DNA from 3 places in the Streptomyces sp. NPDC004610 genome. Region 3 is predicted to be linked to each of the others. Evidence: riboswitches for the same ligand, from Rfam matches in the RefSeq annotation. Region 3 holds a riboswitch; each other region holds the start of a gene.
The links. Region 3 has a riboswitch for thiamine pyrophosphate ahead of thiC (phosphomethylpyrimidine synthase ThiC). Riboswitches for the same ligand answer to the same signal wherever they lie in the genome.

Region 1: it holds a riboswitch for thiamine pyrophosphate, as region 3 does, so the genes downstream of both, thiO (glycine oxidase ThiO) here and thiC (phosphomethylpyrimidine synthase ThiC) in region 3, are expected to answer to the same signal.
Region 2: it holds a riboswitch for thiamine pyrophosphate, as region 3 does, so the genes downstream of both, ABZX40_RS25485 (thiamine ABC transporter substrate-binding protein) here and thiC (phosphomethylpyrimidine synthase ThiC) in region 3, are expected to answer to the same signal.

The regions. Positions count from the first base shown of each region.
Region 1 covers NZ_JBEXLA010000006.1:171,698-173,924, reverse strand. Annotated here, with positions in the region: gene ABZX40_RS08825 (FAD-dependent oxidoreductase) at 1-318, opposite strand, end outside; gene ABZX40_RS08820 (hypothetical protein) at 457-810, opposite strand; TPP riboswitch at 863-974, shown strand; gene thiO (glycine oxidase ThiO) at 972-2,165, shown strand; gene thiS (sulfur carrier protein ThiS) at 2,180-2,227, shown strand, end outside.
Region 2 covers NZ_JBEXLA010000024.1:79,566-81,792, reverse strand. Annotated here, with positions in the region: gene rlmN (23S rRNA (adenine(2503)-C(2))-methyltransferase RlmN) at 1-900, shown strand, start outside; TPP riboswitch at 938-1,058, shown strand; gene ABZX40_RS25485 (thiamine ABC transporter substrate-binding protein) at 1,158-2,227, shown strand, end outside; gene ABZX40_RS25480 (iron ABC transporter permease) at 2,225-2,227, shown strand, end outside.
Region 3 covers NZ_JBEXLA010000013.1:68,347-70,573, forward strand. Annotated here, with positions in the region: gene thiC (phosphomethylpyrimidine synthase ThiC) at 1-1,173, opposite strand, end outside; TPP riboswitch at 1,166-1,355, opposite strand.

The DNA.
Region 1 (2,227 bases), on a different contig from region 3:
GGGCACGCCCCGGGTGCCGGGCAGGCGGATCGGTTCGGCGCCGGTGGCCAGCACCAGGACGTCGTACGGGACGGGTCCCCGGGTGGTGTCCAGCTCGTGGTCGGCGGGCCGGACGCCGGTCGCCTCGTGGCCGAGGCGCAGCTCGATGCCGAGGGAGGCGAAGTCGATGTCGAAGGCGGAGTCCTCGGCCTTGCCGAGCAGGACGGCCTTGGACAGCGGGGGACGGTCGTAGGGCTGATGGGGTTCGGCGCCGATCAGGGTCACGGTCCCGGTGAAGCCCTGTTCACGCAGGGCCACCGCCGTCTGCACCCCGGCCATTCCGGCACCCACCACGACCACCCGCCGGGCCGGTCCGGTCGCCGCCGTCTGCTCTCTGTCCACGCTCACCCGATCACTGTAGGCACCTGACGATGTGTCAGCCGGGTCCGCCCGCGTGGCGTCCCGCACACGGTGCTCCTACCCCGTCCCGGCGTCGGCGATCTCCTCGACCACACTCGTCCCGCTGCCCTCCTGGGACTCCCACTCCCAGGTCTCGGTGAGCCGCAGCCGTCCGTCGGGCAGTTCGCCGATCCGTGACGCGCAGTGACCGGAGGAGGTCGTTCCGTCGGTCTTGAGCTGGACGTAGCGGAAGTCCAGCCGGTCCCCCGCGCGCGTGCCGACCAGGAACCCGCGCACCACGTCCCCGCCCGTGTACTCGGCCCAGATCTCGCCGTTGTGCTCGTGGTAGGCGAAGCGGGTGCGGGTGCCCACCTGACCTGGGGCCTGATCGGCGACCGGGGCGAGGACGACACCGTCCAGCGAGCGGGGCATCGGCGCGGGCTCCCTTACAGAGGCGTGGTGGCACGGGCTAGGCTGCCCAACGTAGAGCACTCGCGGGAGCCCGGACGCACCGGGCTGAGAGGGAGGCTGGCGGCCTCCGACCGTACGAACCTGATCCGGGTCATGCCGGCGAAGGGAGGGGCCGAACGCCCATGCCGTCCGACACCCACGCACACTCAGGCACACTCTCGCCGGCATCCGACGTCCTGGTCGTCGGCGGGGGGATCATCGGGCTGGTCACCGCCTGGCGGGCCGCGCAGCGCGGGCTGGCCACGGCCGTGCTGGATCCCGCGCCCGGCGGCGGGGCCGCCCAGGTGGCGGCCGGGATGCTGGCCGCCGTCACCGAGCTGCACCACGGCGAGCAGACCCTGCTTGGCCTCAATCTGGCCTCCGCCGACCGCTACCCCGCCTTCGTGGCCGAGCTGACCGATCTCACCGGCCAGGACCTCGGTTACCGCCGCTGCGGCACCCTGGCCGTCGCCCTGGACGCCGATGACCGGGCGCATCTGCGCGAACTGCACATCCTCCAGCGGCAGTCCGGTCTGGCGTCGGAGTGGCTGTCCGGGCGGGACTGCCGCCGGCTGGAGCCGATGCTGGCACCGGGGGTGCGCGGCGGGCTGCGGGTCGACGGGGACCACCAGATCGACCCGAGACGGCTCTCGGCGGCCCTTGTGACGGCCTGTGAGCGGGCCGGGGTGGTCTTCCACCGGGACTGGGCCGAACGGCTGTCTGTGGCCCGGGACCGCGCCACCGGGGTCGTCACCCGCGCGGGCACCGAGCTGGCCGCCGGGCAGGTGGTGCTGGCCGCCGGGAGCCTGAGCGGCCGTCTCGCGGGCGTCCCGGACGCCGTACGGCCCCCTGTGCGGCCGGTGAAGGGGCAGGTGCTGCGGCTGACCGTGCCGCGGCCGTACGCGCCCTTCCTGAGCCGTACCGTGCGCGCGGTGGTGCGCGGCGGCAATGTCTATCTGGTGCCGCGCGAGAACGGCGAACTCGTCGTCGGCGCCACCAGCGAGGAACAGGGCTGGGACACCACGGTCACCGCGGGCGGGGTGTACGAGCTGCTGCGCGACGCCCATGAGCTGATCCCCGGCATCACCGAACTGCCGCTGACCGAGACCCGCGCGGGACTGCGCCCCGGCTCCCCGGACAACGCCCCGCTGCTCGGCCCGACCGACCTGCCCGGACTGCTGCTGGCGACCGGGCACTACCGCAACGGCGTCCTGCTCACCCCGGTCACCGGCGACGCCCTGGCGCACGCCCTCGTCACCGGTGAACTCCCCGGGGAAGCCCGCCCCTTCACACCCCGGCGGTTCACCGCCGCAGCCCTCACGGAGCAGCCCGCATGAACCGTACGAGCCCCATGGACCCGGCCGCCACGGGTACCGGCCCCGCCGCCGGTGCGCCCGCC
Region 2 (2,227 bases), on a different contig from region 3:
CGTGACCGGCTGCGCGAGGCGTTGCTGCCGGAGCTGATGACCGTCGTCCGGCATCTGTCGACGGACGAGGGGACGACCCGCAAGACGCTGTGGCGGCTGTTCGACGGGACGCTGGTGGAGTCGGTGCTGATGCGGTACCCGGACCGGGTGACCATGTGCATCAGCTCGCAGGCCGGATGCGGGATGAACTGCCCGTTCTGCGCCACCGGACAGGCCGGGCTGGACCGGAACCTGTCGACCGCCGAGATCGTGCACCAGATCGTCGACGGAATGCGCGCGCTGCGGGACGGGGACGTGCCGGGCGGGCCCGCGCGGCTGTCCAACATCGTCTTCATGGGGATGGGGGAGCCGCTCGCCAACTACAAGCGGGTCGTCGGGGCCATCCGGGCGCTGACCGATCCGGCGCCGGACGGCGTGGGGCTGTCCCAGCGCGGGATCACCGTGTCGACGGTCGGGCTGGTGCCCGCCATCCACCGGTTCGCCGACGAGGGCTTCAAGTGCCGGCTCGCCATCTCGCTGCACGCGCCCGATGACGAACTGCGCGACACCCTGGTGCCGGTGAACACCCGCTGGAAGGTCCGCGAGGTGCTGGACGCCGGGTTCGAGTACGCGGAGCGGTCCGGGCGGCGGCTGTCCATCGAGTACGCGCTGATCCGGGACATCAACGACCAGGCGTGGCGCGGTGACCGGCTCGGGCGGCTGCTCAAGGGGCGGCCCGTGCATGTGAACCTGATCCCGCTGAACCCGACACCCGGGTCCAAGTGGACCGCGTCCCGGCCCGAGGACGAGAAGGCGTTCGTGGAGGCCATCGCCGCCCATGGGGTACCGGTGACCGTCCGGGACACCCGGGGCCAGGAGATCGACGGGGCGTGTGGTCAGCTCGCGGCCACCGAGCGGTAGAGTCAGACGTCGTACATCCGTACATATCTTCATACTCGTAATCCGGCAGGGGAGCGCCACAGCGCTGAGAGTGCGGCAGCCGTCAGGACACGGTGGGCCGCAGACCCTCTGAACCTCGCCCAGGTCATTCTGGGTAGGGAGATCGGTCGTCACTCATGCTGTTGCGCCCTGCCCGGGAACCCGTCTCGACGGTCCCGGGCAGGGCCGCGTCTCTTCCTGGTCACCCAGGAGGACAATCAGTGAGCATCAATCGTCAGATGAGCAGCAAGGTCAGAAAGATATCCGCCGTCGGGGTCGGGCTCGGGATGGTCACGCTGGCCGCCTGCGGTTCGGGGGCGTCCGACTCCGGGTCCGGGTCGGGGGGCGGGTCGAAGACCGTCACCCTGGTCAGCCATGACTCCTGGGCCGTGTCCAAGGAGGTCCTCGCCGACTTCCAGGAGCGGTCCGGGTACACGGTCAAGGTCCTGGAGGACGGGGACGCCGGTACGGCCGTCAACAAGGCGATCCTCACCAAGGACAACCCGCAGGGCGATGTCTTCTTCGGCGTCGACAACACCCTGCTCTCCCGGGCCCTGGACAACGGCCTCTTCCAGCCGTACGAGGCCAAGGGCGCCGACACCGTCGAGCCCGCCTTCCGCGCCGACGGCACCGGCCACCGGGTCACCCCCGTCGACACCGGCGACATCTGCGTCAACTACGACAAGGCGTACTTCGCCGAGCGCGATCTCGACCCGCCCCGTACCTTCGACGATCTGGTGAAGCCGGAGTACAAGGACCTGCTGGTCACCGAGAACGCGTCCACCTCCTCGCCCGGCCTCGGCTTTCTGCTCGGCACGGCCGCCAAGTACGGCGACGACGGCTGGCAGGGGTACTGGCAGAAGCTGACGGACAACGGCGTCAAGGTCGTCGACGGCTGGGAGACCGCCTACAACCAGGAGTTCTCCGGCTCGGCCGGTGGCAAGGAGGCGGGGGGCGACCGGCCGCTGGTGGTGTCCTACGCCTCCTCGCCGCCCGTTGAGGTGGTGTACGCCGACCCGCAGCCGAAGGACGCGCCCACCGGTGTCGCCGACGGCACCTGCTTCCGGCAGATCGAGTACGCGGGGCTGCTGAGCAACGCGAAGAACGCGGAGGGCGGCAAGGCGCTGCTGGACTTCCTGATCAGCAAGGAGTTCCAGCAGGACATGCCGCTGAACATGTTCGTGTACCCGGTGGTGGAGGGCGCCGCGGTGCCCGAGGTGTTCAGCACGCACGGGCCGCGGGCCGCCGACCCCGAGACCATGGACGCGGCGAAGATCGCCGACCATCGTGACGACTGGGTCAAGGCATG
Region 3 (2,227 bases):
AGCGATCCGGTTGAGTTCCCCGAGCGTGCGCAACTCCGCGAACTGCGCCTCGTCGTTGGCGTCCGCGATGGAGCCCGGCCGCAGACCGTCACCGAGTGAGTAGGTGATGTCATAGGCGGCGAGGATCTCGCAGAGTTCCTCGAAGTTCTCGTAGAGGAACGATTCCCTGTGGTGGGCCAGGCACCAGGCCGCCATGATCGAGCCGCCGCGCGAGACGATCCCGGTCTTGCGGTTGGCGGTGAGCGGTACGTACGGCAGCCGGACGCCCGCGTGGACGGTCATGTAGTCCACGCCCTGCTCGGCCTGTTCGATGACCGTGTCCTTGTAGACCTCCCAGGTCAGCTCCTCCGCCCGGCCGTCGACCTTCTCCAGGGCCTGGTAGAGCGGGACGGTGCCGATGGGGACGGGGGAGTTGCGCAGCACCCACTCCCGGGTGGTGTGGATATTGCGGCCGGTGGACAGGTCCATGACCGTGTCGGCGCCCCAGCGGGTCGCCCAGGTCATCTTCTCCACCTCCTCCTCGATGGAGGAGGTCACCGCCGAGTTGCCGATATTGGCGTTGACCTTCACCAGGAACCGTTTGCCGATGATCATCGGCTCGATCTCCGGGTGATTGACATTGGCGGGCAGCACGGCCCGGCCCGCCGCGATCTCCTCGCGGACGACCTCGGGCGCCACGTTCTCCCGGATCGCCACGAACTCCATCTCGGGGGTGATCTCGCCCCGGCGGGCATAGGCGAGTTGAGTCACCGCGGCGCCGTCACGGCTACGGCGCGGCTGACGGGGGCGGCCGGGGAAGACCGCGTCCAGATTGCGCAGCCCGCCGCGCGGCGAGGTGTGCTTGACCCCGTCGTCCTCGGGGCGGACGGGACGGCCCGCGTACTCCTCGGTGTCCCCGCGGGCGATGATCCAGTTCTCCCGCAGCGGAGCCAGTCCCCGGCGGACATCGGTCTCGGCGAGCGGATCGGTGTACGGGCCCGATGTGTCGTACAGCGTGACCGACCGCCCGTTGGTGAGGTGCACCTGGCGGACCGGCACCCGCAGGTCGGGGCGGCTGCCCTCGACATACGCCTTGTGCCAGCCGACGGACTTCCCGGCCTCTCCGCCCTCGGAGACCCCGCTGGAGCTTGGGGTCTGCGGGGAGGCAGGCGTGCTTGTGTCCTTGATGGTCATGAGACCTACTCCCTACGCCGGCATTACCCGGTAACAGGTTCAGCGGTCGACGCAGCGATGTCCGTCTGCCGGTGTTCCATGGGATTCATCACTCATGGTGGCTGATGTTCCACGTGAAACATCGCGAAGACGAAGGTCAGCGCCCTCTCAGCCCGGTGCTCCGAGCTCCCGCGTGTACAAAGGTGCCTCCACGCTAGCGTCAATTCGGGCGCGGTGAACAGAGGGCCCCTGCCGTTCTTGCGATGATCGGTCGGTGACCACACCGCAGGATCCTCTCGTCCCTCCGTCCGGGCCACCGCATGGTCCTCCGTCCGGGTCGGCCGGTCTGTCCGGGTCGGCTGGTCCGTCCGGGCCGTCCTCGCCGTCCGGGCCGTCCGATCACTTGGCCGGTTCTGGCTCGGGGGTGGAGGCGGGGGCCGGATCGGGGCTGGGGACGGGGGCCGGCTCGGGGCTGGGATCAGCGCTGGGATCAGGGTCCGTTGAGAGGTCTGGGGGTGGGTCCGGTGCAGGCTCTGGGGCGGGCTCCGGGCCGGACTATGAGACTGGTTCCGTGCGTCGGCTTGGGGCGCGGGCTCAGGGGGGTGCGTCTGGTGCTGTGCCGGGTGGGGGTGGGGCTGGGGGTGGGTTCGCGGGTCCTGGGGGTCGGTCAGGGGGGCCAGGGGATCGGTCGGGAAGTCCCGAGGGGCCCGGTGGGCGGGGCGGGTTCGGTGGGCCCGGGGGGTTCGGCGGAGCCGGTTCGGCCGGGAGGTCGTCTGGTGGGCAGGTTCCCCGGCCGAGTGGGCAAGTGCACCCGCCCGGTGGGCAGATGCCTGGGCGTGAGGGGCGGATGACTGGGCCGGGCGAGCAAGGGTGGCCCGGCGGGCCAGGGGCGGGCTTCGGTGGGCCTCCGCCCCGGCCGCAGGACTTCGGCGGGCCCCAGGGGCAGGGCTTCGGGCCGGGGCCCACCCAAGGGTCCTACGGGCCGAACCCCGGTGCCGGGCAAGGCGCCGATGACGGGTCCGGCGGTCATGGCCACGGTCACCGTCACAGTCACGGAGACGACGGTCAGGGTGAC